4 regions of the Marinobacter sp. M5B genome follow, and region 1 is predicted to be linked to each of the others. Evidence: predicted binding sites of a transcription regulator. Region 1 holds the regulator's gene; each other region holds the start of a gene.
What was found. Region 1 encodes sigma-54, which starts transcription at its own class of promoters, with help from an activator protein. Its sites were predicted from a motif close to ANTGGCATNNANNTTGCTNT; they were not measured.

Region 1 (4,580 bases):
GGCAGGCACCCGGCAAAGGGTTAGCTCCGGCGCGAGAATGTTCTCGATAGTCAGGGATGTGTCGGTCATGAATCGACTGCATTTCCGTAAAAAAAGGCTGCGGCACGTGTTGCATGGTTAGCCAGTGCCGCAGCTCGATTAACTGTCATGCCGGGGGCGTCGTCCTAGCGGGCGCCGTTCCCGTGCATCCGGTCTACGTTCTTTTCCTTGTGCTTCAGGATCTGCCTGTCCAGCTTGTCTACCAGTGCATCAATGGCAGCGTACATATCGCTGTTTTCGGCCTTTGCGTGAATCTCACCACCTATCACGTGAAGCGTAGCTTCCGCCATCTGGCGCACTTTTTCCACCTCAAGGGTAACCTGGCAATTGCTGATATGGTCGAAGTGCCGCTCAAGCTTTTCAAATTTGCCTGATACGTAATCTTTCAGTGCGGGAGTCAGTTCTACGTGATGGCCTGAAATATTGAGTTGCATAGGCTTCTCCTGTTTTCAGCTTGCCGGCACCCGTTAGGATACCGGCTGTGTGCCACAGCGTTATGCTGCAGGCGGTATACTTTCAGGAAAGGGCTCTCCCCGTGAGGCCGGGAACAGACGCTTCCTACACCAATCGCTTTCGCTCGTTGGACGGAGGAATGTGCATTGCCTCGCGATACTTGGCCACGGTTCGTCTAGCCACCTTGATACCCTGGTCTCCTAGCATGGCTGCAATTTTGCTATCGCTCAATGGCTTTTTCGGAGTTTCCGTTGCAATCAGCTTCTTGATCATCGCGCGGATTGCCGTGGATGAGCACTCTCCACCCTCGTCGGTACTGACATGGCTCGAGAAAAAATACTTAAGTTCAAATATGCCCCGCGGCGTGTGCATGTATTTCTGGGTGGTGACCCTTGAAATGGTCGACTCGTGCATTTCCACCGCCTGGGCAATATCCGAGAGAATCAATGGTTTCATGGCTTCCTCGCCATGATCCAGGAATCCCTGCTGGTGCTCGACAATGCGCGTGGCCACCTTAAGCAGGGTTTCGTTGCGGCTCTGCAGGCTCTTGATGAACCACTTTGCCTCCTGCAACTGGTCCCGCAGGTAGGTGTTGTCAGCACTGCTGTCCGCACGCTTTATAAGAGAAGCATAGCTTGCATTCACACGAATGCGCGGTGCAATTTCAGGATTCAGTTCCACGCGCCAGCGTTCATTGTGCTTGCGCACGATCACATCCGGGATGACGTAGTCTGGCTCGGCCTGATCCAGGGTGTCGCCGGGACGGGGGTTTAACCCGGTAATAAGTGCCAGAACGTCCCGTAGCTGCTCTTCTTTCAGGCGGCTGCGGCGTAACAGCTGGGCGTAATCACGGTTACCCAGCAGGTTTATGTAGTGGGTAATCACCAGTCGCGCCTGAGCCAGCCAGGGTGTTTCCGGGGGCAGCTGATTCAGCTGGATCAGCAGGCATTCCTGCAGATTACGGGCGAACACGCCGGGTGGATCGAAGTGCTGCAGGCGATGAAGAACGGCTTCCACTTCGTCCAGTTCCAGCGGGTCTTCGTCGGATTCGTCCACCATGCCTGAATGAATTTCTTCAAGCGGAGAGGTCAGGTAGCCATGGTTATCAACCGCATCCATCAGGGCATGGGCGATGGCCTGATCCCGCTCGCTCATGGGCGTCAGGTTCAGTTGCCATTCCAGGTGGTCCTGGAGCGTTTCGGTGGGGGAGTTACGGGTTTCGAAGTCGTGGTCGTTTTCGTCGTCGTTACGGGCTGCTGACGCGGGGGCTGACTGGTAAATGTCATCCCAGGCGGTGTCGACGGGAAGATCGTCGGGAATGGTGTCGGGACTGTCCGTTTCTGATGACCAGTCAGGTCCGTTTTCGGATTCGTCCCACTCAGTAGCGGTGTCTGAAGCGGTGTTGGATTCCTCGGTTGACGCCGTTTCAGACGACTCGTTGTCACTGTCCGTTGATTCCGGATTCTGGTTGTCGTCGTCTTCGGAGGTTTCCAGCATTGGGTTGGATTCCAATGCCTGCTGGATTTCCTGCTGGAGGTCCAGGGTGGAGAGCTGCAGAAGCCTGATAGCCTGTTGCAGCTGGGGCGTCATGGTCAGGCTTTGGCCCAGCTTTAACTGTAGTGAGGCTTTCATAACCATGGTTCAGAATCCGTCACTCGGTCTCTCTCTTCCGTCACTCAGGCTCTCTCTTTACGTCATCAGGGCGCTTTCTGGAGCCGGGGTTGCACAAAAACTCTTTGTATGCTGGCTACTTGCCGCACCAAGCAAGTTCTTTGCCGAGTGTACTACAGGCGAAACTCGTTGCCCAGATACACTTCCTTGACCTGCTGGTTGGCCAGTATATCGTCCGAATTACCAGAGGCAATGATGTGGCCGCCGCTGACAATGTAGGCATTCTCGCAGATGTCGAGGGTTTCCCGCACGTTGTGGTCGGTGATCAGTACGCCGATGCCCTTGTCCCGCAAGTGTCGGATGATTTGCTTGATGTCGCTCACGGAGATCGGGTCGACTCCGGCGAAGGGTTCGTCCAGCAGGATGAACGCCGGCTCCATCGCCAGCGCCCGGGCAATTTCCACCCGTCGTCGCTCGCCGCCTGACAGGGCCATGCCGACGCTATCGCGGATGTGGGTAATGTGAAACTCTTCAAGCAGTTCCTCTAACTTGGCCTCCCGGTCAGCGCGTTTGAGTTCGCGGCGGGTTTCCAGGATCGCCAGTATGTTGTCGCGTACGGTAAGCTTGCGGAACACGGATGCTTCCTGGGGCAGGTACCCGATTCCCTTGCGGGCACGACCATGCATGGGCAGCGGCGTTATGTCCTGATTGTCGATGGTGATTCGACCGTTGTCGGCGGGAACCAGGCCAACAATCATGTAGAAACACGTCGTTTTGCCCGCGCCATTGGGGCCGAGTAAGCCGACGATCTCGCCACTGCGAATTTCCAGGGAAACGTCGATGACGACCTTCTTCTGTTTGTAGCTTTTTGCGAGGTTACTGGCCCTGAGAACTGCCATCGATATCCTGTCCGTTAGGGTTGTTATCTGGATTGCTACCGGCGTTGCCGCGCGGCTGGATGACCATTTCGACGCGACCGCTGCCATCGCCCTGGTCAGCAGAGCCTTCTGCGGTCACCACGCGTTCGGCGCTGTCATAATGAATGACGTCGCCCCGGAACAGGTTGCCGCCCTGTTCGATCACAGCTTCGCGCTGAAAGGTAACCCGGTTGTCGGAGGCGGACCAGGTGATCGTTAGCGCACGGGCGTCGGTTTCGCCCTGGCCTTCCATGGCAGGCTGGCGGTAGCGTGCCGGGGTACCGGTGGCTTCAATGCGGCTGACGCCATTCTCATCCCGGTGGAGTACAACTTTGTCCGCCATAAGGTTGGCATCGCCCTGGCTCATTTCAACCGAGCCGGTATAGGTTGCAATGCCCTGGCCTTCGTCGAGCCGCGCGTTGTCGGCATTGACCCTGATGGGTTGGTCAGACTCAAGATCAAAGGCCGCGGCGAACGGCATGCCCACGGTCATTGTCAGCGCCAGGACAATCGCTGAGACTGCCGGGCGCGATGCCACCGGTTGGTGCCTATTGCGGTGAGGGTTGGGCATGAATTTACTTGCCGGTCTCATAGCGTCCTTCCACGTCAGAGTCGAGTTCGAGGATTCGGTCATCAATCCATGCCTTCATGCCGGTTGCGCGGGTCAGGCTGAACGAGTCGGTCAGTTCCACCGGGGCGTCTGTGTAAACAGTACGCTCTGTGTTATCCAGTGTCAGCGTTGACGTGGTTAATGTCAGGGGGCGCCCACCTTGGGCTTGCTGGGACACCCGAACATCCCCCGTCAAGTGGACCAGGTCGTCAGCTTCCATGAATTGGCCTTTGTTGGCCTGGACTTGCCAGGGTGCGTTGCCGGGGTCGCCGTAGAGCGTCGCATTCGGCGATTCCATAATGGTTTCGTTGCGGGCCTCGAATTGCTCGATACGTGGGCTTTCGAAGTGTGCGGTAAGCCGCCCGGTCTCGTCGAAAGACAGATAGCGACCATTGACCACGAAACCGTCTGGTTCCGATTCGCCTCTCAGCGCGGCGGCATCCACCGGCTCTGATGACTCGTCACTTTGCCAGAGCAGGAAAAACAGTGCCACTATCGTGACAGCCAGCCCTAGGGTTCGTACCCAGGGCCGGGTAAAGAGGGCTTCAGCGGCCATTCAGTCCTGCTCCAGGTAGGGTTGCAGGCTTGCGTTGAGCTGCCCGCAGGCGCAGAGCAGCAGTTCGCAGGCTTCACGGACCGCGCCGCTACCCCCTGCGGCCGACGTGCAAAAATCCGCGTGCTGGCGCACCAGCCAGTAGCCGTTGGGTACTGTTATGCCCAGTCCGGCGTAACGGATTGCGGGCAGGTCCGGCAGGTCATCACCCATGTAGGCAATCTGGTGTGGCGCGATCTCCAGCCTTGCCGCCAGTTCCCGCAGGGCGATTTTCTTGTCCTCTCGGCCTTGCATCAGGTGTGGGATGCCGAGGTCATTCATGCGTTTCTCTGTCAGCGGCGAGCGCCGTCCGGTAATGACGGCAACGTTGATGCCAGCAGCCATAACCTGTTTGATG
Region 2 (4,580 bases), 1.5 Mb from region 1:
TGGATGTTTTTGTCGAGCGTACAGGGACGTATTCACCGCGTGTCCCGGGAGGCCAATACCGCCCGGTGCGGCCTTCACCAAAGTCAGAGGCTACTCGTTCCAGGCAACCCGCTTCTGAATCAACAACATGATTCGATCAAGAAGGAAGCCAATAAAACCGATGGCCAGTACCGCCACCATTATTCGGCTCAGGGATTCACTGCTGCCGTTCTGGAATTCGTCCCAGACAAATTTTCCGAGGCCGGGGCTCTGAGCCAGCATTTCGGCCGCTATGAGAACCATCCAGGCGATGCCCAGGGACACTCTCAGGCCGGTGAAGATCATCGGAACAGATGACGGCAACACGACCTTGCGAACGTGAGTCCAGAATGACAGTTGCAGCACTTTTGAAACGTTTAAAAGATCGGGATTTACCGCTGAAACCCCAACGCTCGTGTTGATCAACGTCGGCCAGAGGCTGCACAAAGTGACGGTGATCATCGATGTCAGGAACGACTTCTCGAACATCGGGTCATCACTGACATACGTGGCGGAGACCACCATCGTGACCAGCGGCAGCCAGGCCAGTGGCGATACCGGTTTGAAGATCTGGATCAGAGGATTGATGGCCGCCGAGAAGTGGCGGTTCAGGCCGATAATGATGCCCAGAGGCACGGCAATAAGGGTTGCCAGTACAAAACCGGCCAACACCGTACCCAGGCTGGTAAAGATCTGGTCAATGAACGTGGGTGCGCCGGGATAGTCGCGGATTTTCACCTCCGCGTCCGGGTTCTCCGCCAGGATGCGTTCGTTGCGATCCTCCTGCATGGTGACAAACTGCGCCGCCCGGTCCCGCTGGTTGCTGTGCTCCTGCCACAACTGCCCAGACTGCTCCAGCACATCGGCGGGGCCCGGGAAGGCCCCCAGCGATGTTTGCACCTGGGGCGCGGCCAGATGCCAGAAGCCGAGGAACAGCGCGATACCGATAGCTGGCAGCAGCAACTGGCGGAAGGTTTCGGCCAGGTTCTGGCCGGACAGCTTTTCCGTCAACGCACGGAGCCAGCGTTGGCCTGATGATAACGAGTCGGTCTGGCTGAGCGTGGTCATGTGATGTCTCCTGACACTCAAGTCTTAAGGGGTTTGCGAGCCTTTCAGGCCAATCTCAAAGCTGTCGATGTAGGCGTTCGGTTCCCTCGGAGTGAAGGCCACGCCATCGATCAGCTCGCCCTGGTGCGGGCGCGCAAAGTTTTCCGCATCCAGGTCCGGGAAATCCTCTGCCTTGAGCGTGCCGTCCTCGATCAGGGTTCGGGCCGCTTCCTTGTAGATATCCGCGCGATAGACCTTGGCTGCGGTTTCCATATACCAGTCGTCGGACTTCGGCTCGGCAATCTGCCCCCAGCGGCGCATCTGGCTCAGATACCAGATGGCATCGGAGGGATAGGGGTAGGTGGCGTAGTAGCGAAAGAACACGTTGAAGTCCGGCACCTTGCGGACATCGCCTTTCTCGTACTCGAAGGTGCCGGTCATGGAGTTAGCGATCACTTCCTCGTCGGCGCCCACGTAGCTTGAGCGGGACAGGATTTTCACCGCCTCTTCACGGTTGGCGTTGTCATTTTCATCCAGCCAGTGGGCGGCGCGGATCAGTGCACGAAGCAGCCTGAGATGGGTGTTGGGATACTGTTCTGCCCAGGCTTCAGTAACACCGAATACTTTCTCAGGGTTGTTGGGCCAGATTTCGTAGTCGGTGATGACCGGCACGCCGATGCCTTTGAACACTGCTTGCTGGTTCCAGGGCTCACCCACGCAATAGCCCTGAATGGTGCCGGCTTCCATGGTGGCCGGCATTTGCGGTGGCGGCGTGACCGACAGGTGAACGTCGGCGTCTATGTTGCCGCTGGTGTCACCACGCTGGGGAGCGTAATAGCCCGGGTTCAGGCCGCCTGCAGCGAGCCAGTAACGAAGCTCGTAGTTGTGGGTGGACACCGGGAAAACCATGCCCATGCGAAAACGCTCGCCCTTGTCACGGTACTGGTCGATGACCGGTTTCAGAGCAGTGGCGCTGATCGGATGAGCGGGATTGCCGTCGCTGCCGTCTTCAATGTGTGGGCGCATTTGCTCCCATACGTCGTTCGATACGGTAATGCCGTTGCCGTTCAGGTCCATGCTGAACGCGGTGATGATGTCCGCCTGGGTGCCGTAACCAATGGTCGCACCAAGTGGCTGGCCTGCCAGCATGTGGGCGCCATCAAGGGTGCCGGTCACCACGCCGTCGAGCAGGACTTTCCAGTTGGCCTGGGCTTCGAGTTCCACGAACAGGCCTTCATCCAGGAAAAATCCCTGTTCCCAGGCAATGGCCAGTGGCGCCATGTCCGTCAGTTTGATGAAGCCGAGCTTCAGGTCTGGCTTTTCGGCCGGGCCGATGTCGGCGTGTGCTGAGCCCGCCGCCGTCAAGATCAAGAATGTCGCTGCCAGTGTTCTCAGTTGCATGGTGCTCTCCCGGAGTATTATTCAGACAAAAAAAAGCCTGCCCCCCGTTTCCGGGATGCAGGCCTCAATGCCTGATGTTCTGTCAGTTTTCGTCACTGCCGTTTACCCGCGCAGTGAATGCAAGATCGTCCATGTTGACAAAGCAGTCTGCGTGCCATGTTTTTAAATTATTGATATTTATAAATAATAATGAATGAGCACAAAAATGAGTGTTATTGAGGGCGGGATTTCGTGGCTGTTTTAGTGCGTGACGCTTCTTTATTGGGCGTAGCCTTGGGGTTGTCGGCCAGCCAGTCGTGGAGGTGCTCTCCCAACAGGCGGTCGCTGGCAACATCCACGGGGCCGTAGCGCCCCGACAGGGTAAAGGGGAGTTGGTGCCGGCCCTCGGTCTTGCTGTCGATAACCGGTGCGTCAATGCCCATGGAAGCTGCGGCGTTGCGGAACAGATCCGGCCTGACGACCTGACGAACCATGGCGCCGTCCACCGGGCCGAGTTGACCCCGGAGCGTCAGGCGGGTTGCCAGCCAATGGGCTTGCGACAGCCAGGGGAAGTTGGCGGAGTGGCGAAAAAAGTGTTGATGCAATCGCGGATGGAACAGACTGTACGGGTGGTTATCCAGCACGTTGATCTGTTCACCCAGATACTCGGGCCTGGCCAGGATGTCCCGTAGCAGGCGATGGTTGTGAGGGTTATCCAGCCACTGACAGGCTGCAAGCAGTGCCCGCAACAGGTGCCGGTGCATCACGTTGTGCTGCTCCGTCCAGTCGGCGCGCATACCCAGAACCTTTTCAGGGGCGTTCTGCCAGATCTGGTGGCCGGAATGGAGAATATGCCCCAGCTTCTCGTACTCCAGCAAGCTGTTCCAGGGCTCACCGACGCAGCAGCCTTCGATGGTATTTGATCGAAACGCGTCCACCATCTGTATCGGGGATACGGGGATGATCTGCACGTGCTTTTCCGCGTCTGGCCCGGCAGAGGCCAGCCAGTCCCGGAGCTGAAGGTCATGGCTGGACCAGGGCGCCACGGAGGCCAATCGTATTGGCTCGCCTCTGCCCCTGGCCACGCGTATCAGCGCGCGAGCGGTGGCAATGGGGTTCTCCAGATCCGTGGCTGAATGGGTCAGTTCGTGATGCAGCCGAGCGCTGAGGGTAATCCCGTTGCCGTTGCGGCTCAGCACCATGCCGACCACAACGGGCACTTTGGGGCGGTCGGTCGCCAGGGACATACTCAGCGGCATCGGCGCCAGCATGTGGCCGCCGTCCAGCAGGCCAAAACTGACCTTGTCGCGCAATGATGCCCAGGAGCCTTCACGCACCAGTTCCACGTCCAACCCTTCGGCATCAAACAGCCCCAGCTCTCGCGCAACAATCAATGGTGCGCTATCGAGCAGCGGCACAAAGCCGAGGCGGACATTGAATCCGGGATGCTTGTGAAGCGGGGTTGGACGAACCATGGATGCTCCCTAACAGCGTTGATCAGGATGCTTTCTGGATGGCACCGGCCGAGCCCTGGCTGTGTCGTTCCAACAGCTTGATAACGCGCCCCGCCATCACCGCCAGGCGTTCGCTGTGCTCCATGGCAGAGCTGCGCAGCATACGATAGGCCGTTTCCTCGTCGCAGTTTTCATGCCGCATGATCAGCCCTTTGGCTTTCTCAATAACCTTGCGGTCTTCCAGTGCCGAGCGGGTTTCCTCCAGCTCTGCCCTCAGTGCCTGAAAGGATTCGAACTGCGCTACGGCTGAGTCAATGATCGAGCGAACCCGGTCCGGCTGTATGCCGTCGACAACGTAGGCGCTGACCCCCGCCTTCACTGCGGCATGGATGGTGGCGCGATCACCGGGCTGGTCGGCGAAGAAAACGATGGGCCGGGGTGCGTGAGTGTTGAGGGTGCTCATGTTCTCCAGGGTATCCCGGTCGGGCGAGTCCATATCAATGATCACCATGTCCGGCTGGTCGCGGGCAACCGCTGCGGTCAGGCCGGTAGCATCCGGGCGCTGGCGAATGACTTCATGGCCCTCATGTCTGAGCGCCTGGCAAACCTGGCTTGCCCGTTCGGGGTCCTTGTCGATCAGAAGGATGCGAAGGGGTTCTGGCGAATTCATGATGGTTTCCT
Region 3 (4,580 bases), 510 kb from region 1:
ATAACCGGAATGCGCAGCGTCCAGGAAGTCCTGTTCCGCAGAGGCGGCCGCTGTAGCGCCCTGGCTACTAATGCTGAGAATGGGCGCAGCGCTGGCCCAGTTGCAGGCGCCAAGGAGAACCCCAATGGCGCCGACTGTTTGTAGTGTGTTCATATCAGTACTCCATATAAGCTGACAGAATCGTCTTCGATAGGGAGTAACTGCTGCATAAGACGTGCCACGGCTTCAACTGGTTCATTTTCAGTCAGTTAGAAGCCCGCACATTTTCTCAATGTAAAGTTTTTCGACAACCCCTCGCTATGCCCGGAGAGCAGGCGCTCCAATCAGTTCAGATAACAAACAGGTCAACAAATTCGTGTGCGGGGGTCGACTCCAATAGCGCTTGATCTTTACACAGGTTAAAGATCTTCTCGCAGCGCTGACCAGGAAACCGGGTCGCCAGGTTATGGCGGAACTTATCCTCAAGCAGGGGAATCCCCTCCTTTCGGCGACGGCGATGGCCAATGGGATACTCAACTGCCACCTTATCCGTGCTGGTGCCGTCGGCGAAGAACACCTGAATCGCATTGGCAATTGAGCGCTTATCTGCTTCCAGATACTCACGCGTATATCGCTCATCTTCCACCACGTCCATCTTGTCTCGGAGTTGGTCGATCATCGGGTTGGCCTCATGGAAGCTGTCTTCATAATGCTCCGCTGTCAGCCCCCCAAAAATCAACGGTACAGCAGCCATGTATTGAAGGCAGTGATCCCGGTCGGCCGCGTTTGCCAATGTGCCCTGTTTCGAGATGATACGGATGGCAGATTCGTGGGTGGTGATAACGATTCGTTCGATGTCATCCAGGCGGTCTTTTACCTCGGGATGAAGTATGACCGCTGCTTCCGCCGCTGTTTGAGCATGGAACTCGGCCGGGAAGGATATCTTGAACAGAATGTTTTCCATCACGTAGGCGCCAAAAGCCTGGGGTAAAGTAAACTGACGCTTGTCCTCAGGTTTCAGTTTCTGATCTTTATTGGTTTTGCTGAACAGGATGTCGTAGAAGCCCCATTGGGGCGCCGTGAGCACCCCCGGGATGCCCATTTCTCCCCGCATTGCAATATCGGCCAGCCGCACGGCGCGGGACGTTGCATCTCCCGCCGCCCAGGATTTTCGGGAGCCAGCGTTCGGCGCATGACGGTAGGTTCGCAGCGCCTGGCCGTCCACCCAGGCATGGGACAAGGCCGACAGCATTTGATCGCGACTGGCACCCATCAGTTTTGCGACAACAGCGGTTGAGGCCACCTTGACGAGCACAACGTGATCCAGCCCCACCCGGTTAAACGAGTTTTCGAGTGCAAGCACCCCCTGGATTTCATGGGCCATGATCATAGCCTCCAGGACATCCCGCATGGTCAGGGGCGCCTTGCCCTCCGCCACCCGCTTCTGGGACAGATGATCCGCCACGGCCAGTATGCCCCCCAGGTTATCCGAGGGGTGGCCCCACTCCGCCGCCAGCCAGGTATCGTTGTAGTCCAGCCAGCGCACGATACAGCCAATATCCCAGGCCGCCTTTACCGGATCGAGTCTGTAAGGAGTGCCCGGAACCCGGGCGCCATGGGGTACAACGGTTCCGTCAACCAGCGGCCCAAGGTGCTTGGTGCATTCAGGGAAACGCAGGGCGAGAAGGCCGCAACCGAGGGTATCTATCAGGCAGTTTCTCGCGGTATTCCAAGCCTCTTTGCTTTTTATCCGATAGCCGAGAGCGTAGTCGACGATTGCCTGCAGGACGTCGTCATAGTCGGGGCGAATGTTCTGATCAGCGTTGGAGCTCATTGCGAATCCCTTATTGGTTTTGGATCTCAGTGAGAGACTAAGAACGAAAAACAGTCATGCCAAACAGGTTAGTACATCGGCCCGGCCGGGATACAGCCATCCAGATCTTAAGCGTTGACTTTTTATACACTTTTCAATGCCTCACCGGTGACCAGAGCATTCAGAAAATGCCAACCGGCTGTTTTAACCGAAAAATATCCAAGCTGGCTTTTTTCTTGCTAAGAACGCAGTCCGGAGACCACTCTGCAGGAAACGCGGGGTGAATATGGATATCGGTAAAAACGCAAGGAGAATGAAGTATGAAAGGATTTGACCACAAAATAGTGATCGGCCTGGGATTGGCCGCTGCAATGGCCGGGAACGCTTACGCAGCCCCCATCGTAAACGTCGTCAACTCTGACGGCGACCTCTACAACACCGAAATGCTGACCGGGTATTCAACCGACGGCTCGCTGATGGACGGCATGGAAGTCACTACTTGCTTTGCCAGCGCAGCCTGTGAAACCGTGGCATTTGACGGTACAGTCGGCAGCTCTTCCTATGGCGAAGCCATCGGTAGTGGCTGGAGCTTGTCTATCAATGGAGACACCTACAGCTCCCCGTTTACCTTCAATTCCGTTCAAGACGTCACCAGCATCGTATTGAACGGGCGTCCGGGAAACACGATCTTTGACATTGTTGGTAGCGACTCCCGCTCACCAGATTCAGCCCTGGGCAAGCCTTTTCGACTGTCCAATTCCGGCGATCTGACGGATAGCACAACCGTGAACGTTGAATACTCCGACAAGCTTTCCCTCGATGGTGTATTTTACGACGACCTGTTTACAACCATGGCTATCGATTTCGATGGCAGCCTGTTCTCAGGCATGTTCAGCTTCCTGAGCGATACTGACAACAACGATTTCGACGCCGGTAGCCCGATTACTCCGACCAACCCGGTTCCGGAGCCCAGCACCCTGGCCCTGCTGGGGCTTGGCGCCCTGGGTTTTGGACTGCGTCGCCGTAGTCGCAAGGCATAAGTAGAGCGCTTCGGCTCCGCAAGCTCGACAGGTGTTTTGCGGAGCCGGAACGTGGGCCTCCAGGCTCAAGCTGGTGGGGCTTTTAGCTTTCCAACCATTACCCTTCAGTTTATTGCCCGCAGATCCGAGGTGACGAAACTCAACGTCCCTCTCTCTAGCTCCAGCTCTTCTATCGCGAACCCATCCTCACAGAAAGACACGACGCTGAGGTGACTGTTAATCGCATAAAGAGAGTCCATAGAGTAACAATTGTAAGGCAGCGTCATTACCTTGCTTGTTATGTTCCCGGTGGTTTCATTGACGGCCCATATGTCGGGGTTGAGCAATCCCGCGGGGCTGAGCACATCCCTCTCGATGGAAGAGCTCATCGCCAGCACTTTTGCTCGGTCTCCGCCACGAGTCAGGTTCATCGACGTTGCATAGTAGGTTTCCGCGTTAGGCACAACCGGGCCACCGGGCCGGCCTACAATCAGGGTTCTGTTACGACCTGAGAAATCCAGGAAATTGACGAAAAGCAGTGATTCCGTTCGAGAAGCAACAAACGTAGATTCCACCGCCAGAAGCAAATCGACCTCACCCGAACTCAGATCGACGGTATAGACTTCACCGAGAGGGTCTGAGCGATCAGCACCCTGAAAAGTCGTCCATAAAGCGATGGCTTTGTCGCCCATAACGACAACATCGTCGAGCGCCCAACCATCCGCAAACTTATCTGAGAAATCAGCAAACAAAGAGGCAGATCGATTGATTTCATCGACCTTGTGCAACACGCCACGGTCCGCGATGATTGTGTATTTGTCGTCCTCGATCAAAGAGAGTGAGGCCAACCGGGCAGACTCAGAAAGTCCCGACAGCACAGGTTGTGCGCCTGCAAGACCGGAGTCCAACAGCATCGCAACTGAGGTCATCAAAAACTCGCCGTCACTGAGCACACCCACAAACGTCTCATCCCGTGTGGGGCCGGGTTCTGCCATGGGGTAGACTCTCGGCACCCAGGTGCTTCCCGCCACCCGCTTCAGCTCAGCGCCTGACTCTCCATACAGGATGATCGTCCTTTCGGCATAGTTATTGGCGACCACAAAATCGATATCGCCGTCGCCGTTGAAGAATACATCCGTGTAGGATGACACCCCATCCGCTTCCCAGACCTCGAGCGTATTGGCTCCCAATGTCCACCAGTAATGCGTGTCGTCGGAATCAACCGAGAGGTCGCATGTCAGATTACCGCCGGACATCGCCAGATTGACAAGTCCTGTCGACAGGTCGCTGTTCACGAAACCCTTAACGGAACAAGGTTCCTGCCCGCCACCAATATTCGACAGTTTGACACTTGTTCCATCAACGCGGCTGTGAATCGACACGCTGGTTGAGCTTGCGGTTACGGCGGCTGGAGCGAACAGATTGTCGGTAAAGACACCCCCGGCAAATACCTGTCCACCCACCTTATCCCCTGCCTGCACATAAGCCAGCGAGTGAGATTCAAGATTACGACGATAAACCCGTGGGTTCTCGTTCGTGCCTCGTAAGGAATAGTCGTGCTCAATATAGCCATCCAGTTCGGGCAGGGATTTCGCCGTCACTCCGGGGCCAGCGTTGTCTTGCCCAGCTTGCGAAGAATTCGATGATGAGGAGGACCCACCGTCACCACATCCAACCAATGCCAAGGCGATTGAACAAACAATAAGAGGAAGGCCAGACGGACCGAATGGTTGCGACATTTTTCACATTCCGTTGAAATTTAAGCGTTT
Region 4 (4,580 bases), 1.6 Mb from region 1:
GAAAAGCATTGCGGCGATCGCCGGTGCCCTTGTTTACGTGCTCAATCCCCTGGATTTGATTCCGGACCTGCTGCTTGGATTCGGCCTGCTGGACGACGCCGGTGTGGTGGCCGCATGCCTGGCCCTGGTGGAATCCGACCTGCTTCGTTACGCAGCGTGGAAAGATCTTAAAATAGAAACACAAACGCTTACGGATAGCGATTGATTCAATAGTGGACTACCGTTAATCTTCGAAAGCCCTCTGAATCACAAAACCCTTTGGAGCTAATGTGGATTTTGCCACCCTGATCGGCCTTGTTGGGGCCATCCTGCTTATAGCCTCAGCCGTCATTCTTGGCGTGTCGCCGGATGTTTTTATCAATCCCCCCTCCATACTGATCGTGGTCGGTGGCACCATGCTGGTTGTGCTGGCGAAATTCAGCTTCAACCAGTTTTTCAGCGCCTTCAAAGTGGCCGCTCGAGCGTTCAAATTCCGCTTGCCGGACACCCGTGAAAGCATTGATGAACTGATTGAAGTAGCCAATGTTGCCCGCAAGCAAGGCATGCTCGGCCTGGAAGAGCGCGAAGTTGGCTCGCCGTTTCTCGGCCAGGGAATACAGATGCTGGTCGATGGCCAGGATGCTGAAACCATCAAACACCTGCTGTCCAAGGAGCGCCTACTGACGCTGGATCACAACCGGTCTGGCGCAAAAGTCTTTACGGCAATGGCCGATGTGGCCCCTGCCATGGGGATGATCGGAACCCTGATCGGGCTGGTGCAGATGCTGTCCAACATGGAAGACCCGAAATCCATCGGTCCTGCCATGGCGGTTGCCCTGCTCACCACACTCTACGGCGCAATGATTGCCACCATGATCGCCACCCCCATCGCGGACAAACTCTCGCTGCGAATGACTGAGGAAGCGCGTCTGCAATCGCTCTATATTGATGCGCTGGTTGCTATCAAGGAAGGCACCAATCCGCGGATTATCGAACAGATGCTGTCGAGTTACCTGACCCCGAAAGAACGTGAGAAAAACTCAGAAGCCGAGACCGCAGGCGTTTAGCCATGGACGAATTACCAGAAGAGGAAAAAGCGGGCATTCCCGCCTGGGTAGTGACATTCGCGGACCTGATGTCGCTGCTGATGTGCTTTTTCGTCCTGCTGTTGTCGTTCTCCGAGATCGACGCACAGAAGTTCAAACAGATCGCTGGTGAACTGTCGAAAGCGTTTGGTGTGCAGCGCGAGGTGCCCGTCCTTGAGGTACCCATGGGCACCAGCCCGATTTTCGATCAGTTTTCTCCGGCACCGCCCGAGCCCACCGTCGTCAACGAAGTCAAACAGACAACCACCGACGAGCAGCCCGAACTGGAAACCCTGAAAAGCCCTACGGATGTGGCTGTGGAATCCGCCATCCAGGAAGAGCTCGAGAAGACCCTGGAGCAGGTTCGATCGGTTCTTGAGACAGCCATCGAAGACGGCCGGGTCAACCTCATCCAGGACAATCATAGAATCATTGTTCGCGTTGAGGAGAAGGGGGCGTTTCCCTCCGGTTCGGCGGACCTGACCTGGGAGTTTGAAGGTCTGTTGCTGGAAATGGCCGACATACTGGTGCAGATCCCCGGCAAGCTGACCATCGAAGGCCATACCGACGATGTTCCCATCCGTACGCAGCGGTTCTACAGCAACTGGGATCTATCCGCCGCCCGGGCGGCAGCGGTTGCCAATGCGCTCCTCGCCGAGGGTAATCTGAAGCCTGCCCGGCTGGCGGTCACCGGTCTCGCTTATACCGAGCCACGAGTACCAAACACCTCTTCGGAGAACCGCGCCAAAAATCGCCGGGTGGAAATCATTATCGATCTGTCCGGACCGATCGAGGAACAGGAGATGCGGTTAAGGGAACTCATGAACCCCGAAGCCGATGTGTCTGCTGCACCGGATTCCCGCAGTTCCGACGACTCCGACCAGGACGAATTACTGTGGTAGACGGCCATATTGGTGCGCTCGGCCCATTAATGCACCATTAAAGAGCGCAAACACCCCGCCTTCAACTCAACTCCGCCCAATTTCAGAGCGGAAAATCACCTAATCGACTACCCGCTCTGAATTTGCCTCAAAATGGAACACTCCTTGCTTGGTGTGCACGCTATCAATGCACAACCCGCCCGTGACAGGTGGATAAAACCAAAAAATCAGGAGCAACCAACCCGTGGACATCACGAGTGCAGTACATACCCTGACCGAAAGCGCCAACACACTGTTCATTCTGATCGGTGCCATCATGGTACTGGCCATGCATGCTGGCTTCGCCTTCCTGGAAGTCGGCACCGTGCGTCACAAGAACCAGGTGAATGCCCTGGTAAAAATCATGACCGACTTCGGCATCTCCGCCGTGGCCTATTTTTTCATTGGCTACTACATCGCCTACGGCAGCCACTTTATGGCCGGCGCTTCAGAGCTGACGGCCGCAAATGGCTATGACCTGGTCAAGTTCTTCTTCCTGATGACCTTTGCCGCCGCCATTCCCGCCATCGTCTCCGGCGGTATCGCCGAGCGTGCGAAGTTCTACCCCATGCTTATCGCCTCCGGGCTGATCGTGGCATTTGTATATCCCTTCTTCGAGGGCATGATCTGGAACGGCAACTACGGCTTCCAGGCCTGGCTGGAGAACCAGTTTGGTGCAGCCTTCCACGACTTTGCCGGCTCGGTCGTGGTGCACGCCGTGGGCGGCTGGATCGCCCTGGCCGCCGTGCTCCTGCTGGGCGCACGTAAAGGCCGTTACCGCAATGGCCGCGTGGTGGCGTTTGCCCCCTCCAACATTCCATTCCTGGCGCTGGGCGCCTGGATTCTCACCGTCGGCTGGTTCGGCTTTAACGTGATGTCCGCCCAGACTCTGGATGGCATCAGCGGCCTGGTGGCGGTGAACAGCCTCATGGCCATGGTGGGTGGCGTTCTGGTGGCCATGCTGGTCGGCCGCAAGGACCCGGGCTTCATCCACAACGGACCGCTCGCCGGCCTGGTGGCGGTGTGCGCCGGTTCGGACCTGATGCACCCGGTCGGTGCGCTGATTACCGGTGGCATCGCCGGCGCCATCTTCGTGTACATGTTTGAGTGGGCCCAGGACAAGATTGAGCGCCTGGACGATGTACTGGGTGTATGGCCCCTGCACGGTGTGTGCGGTGTATGGGGTGCCATTGCCGCCGGCATCTTTGGCCAGGAAGCGTTCGGGGGCCTGGGCGGGGTCAGCCTGATGTCGCAGATCATCGGTGCGGTTGCCGGTGTTGTGGTGGCTTTTGTCGGCGGCCTGATCGTCTACGGCATTGTTAACGCCATCTCCGGCCTGCGTCTCACAGAAGAAGAGGAATTCAACGGTGCGGATGTCAGTATTCACCGCATTGGCGCTACGTCCCTGGAATAACCCTTGCCCGCCAGCCGCCTTTCCCGGCGGCTGGCAATGCTTTTTATTGACACTTCCCTCCGTCTGGCCTTTTCTTAAATAACCCGTTCCGGTGATAAACCCACGGTTTGCCGCCAGAGTGGCCTGCCTTTTGCTGTTCCTTTACATCATGGGAATGGCTGAATACCGACCGCCCACATCCGGTGGACGGCGTGTTCAGGAGAGGGTCATGGTTATGTTGATACAAACCCCACCCGAGGGTATCTACGACGAACTGTTCGACCAGAATAATCGGGTACGACCCAGCTGCAGGATGCTGGAGGACTGGCTGATCCGATCCGACGAAGCCCTGTTAGCCGAGAAGCGCCGCGAGGCAGACGTGCTGTTCCAACGCCTGGGCATCACCTTTAATGTCTATGGCGAAGACCAGGGGGCCGAACGGCTTATCCCGTTTGATCTGATCCCACGAGTAATCTCCGCCAGCGACTGGCAACGTCTGCAAGCTGGTTTGCGCCAGCGGGTGCAGGCGTTGAACCGCTTCCTGTTCGATATCTATCACGAGTTCGAGATTATTCGCGCCGGTGTCATCAGTGCTGAACAGGTATTCGCCAACCCCCAGTACCAGCCCGGCATGCAAAACCTCAAGCTACCACGTAATCTGTATTCCCACATAGCCGGCATCGATTTGATCCGCCACAACGACGGCGATTTCTACGTGCTGGAAGACAATCTCCGCTGCCCCAGCGGCGTCTCCTACATGCTGGAAAACCGCCGCATGATGATGCGCCTGTTTCCAGAGCTGTTTGCCAAGGCCCCGGTAGCACCGGTTGAACATTACCCGGCCCTGTTGGGCGAAACTCTGCGCGCGGCGTCGTTGAACCCCAATCCCACCGTGGTGGTGCTCACCCCCGGCCGTTTCAACAGTGCCTATTTTGAACACGCCTTCCTGGCCCGACAGATGGGTATCGAACTGGTGGAAGGGGCGGACCTGTTTGTACGTCGCAATAAGGTCTACATGAAGACCACCGTCGGCCCCCAGCAGGTGGACGTGATTTACCGGCGGGTCGACGACGACTTCCTCGATCCGCTGGCTGGCAACCCGGATTCCATGCTGGGTGTCCCCGGGCTCTATGCAGCCTACCGCACCGGCAATGTGGTGCTTGCCAACGCCATGGGCACCGGCGTCGCCGACGACAAGGCCAT

Region 2: the regulator sigma-54 is predicted to act here: its motif matches at 2,606-2,625, upstream of AAGD24_RS00810 (CmpA/NrtA family ABC transporter substrate-binding protein).
Region 3: the regulator sigma-54 is predicted to act here: its motif matches at 2,016-2,035, upstream of AAGD24_RS11835 (PEP-CTERM sorting domain-containing protein).
Region 4: the regulator sigma-54 is predicted to act here: its motif matches at 2,098-2,117, upstream of AAGD24_RS01325 (ammonium transporter).

Annotation. Positions count from the first base shown of each region.
Region 1 is NZ_CP156894.1:3,130,182-3,134,761, reverse strand. It holds gene ptsN (PTS IIA-like nitrogen regulatory protein PtsN) at 1-69, opposite strand, end outside; gene hpf (ribosome hibernation promoting factor) at 165-473, opposite strand; gene AAGD24_RS14205 (RNA polymerase factor sigma-54) at 598-2,124, opposite strand; gene lptB (LPS export ABC transporter ATP-binding protein) at 2,277-3,002, opposite strand; gene lptA (lipopolysaccharide transport periplasmic protein LptA) at 2,980-3,513, opposite strand; gene lptC (LPS export ABC transporter periplasmic protein LptC) at 3,596-4,186, opposite strand; gene AAGD24_RS14185 (HAD family hydrolase) at 4,187-4,580, opposite strand, start outside.
Region 2 is NZ_CP156894.1:184,616-189,195, forward strand. It holds gene AAGD24_RS00805 (ABC transporter permease) at 91-1,086, opposite strand; gene AAGD24_RS00810 (CmpA/NrtA family ABC transporter substrate-binding protein) at 1,111-2,466, opposite strand; gene AAGD24_RS00815 (CmpA/NrtA family ABC transporter substrate-binding protein) at 2,679-3,920, opposite strand; gene AAGD24_RS00820 (ANTAR domain-containing response regulator) at 3,943-4,569, opposite strand.
Region 3 is NZ_CP156894.1:2,616,441-2,621,020, forward strand. It holds gene AAGD24_RS11825 (PEP-CTERM sorting domain-containing protein) at 1-153, opposite strand, end outside; gene prpD (2-methylcitrate dehydratase) at 329-1,813, opposite strand; gene AAGD24_RS11835 (PEP-CTERM sorting domain-containing protein) at 2,113-2,832, shown strand; gene AAGD24_RS11840 (hypothetical protein) at 2,937-4,550, opposite strand.
Region 4 is NZ_CP156894.1:295,538-300,117, reverse strand. It holds gene AAGD24_RS01340 (YkvA family protein) at 1-205, shown strand, start outside; gene pomA (flagellar motor protein PomA) at 270-1,046, shown strand; gene AAGD24_RS01330 (MotB family protein) at 1,049-1,966, shown strand; gene AAGD24_RS01325 (ammonium transporter) at 2,190-3,398, shown strand; gene AAGD24_RS01320 (circularly permuted type 2 ATP-grasp protein) at 3,613-4,580, shown strand, end outside.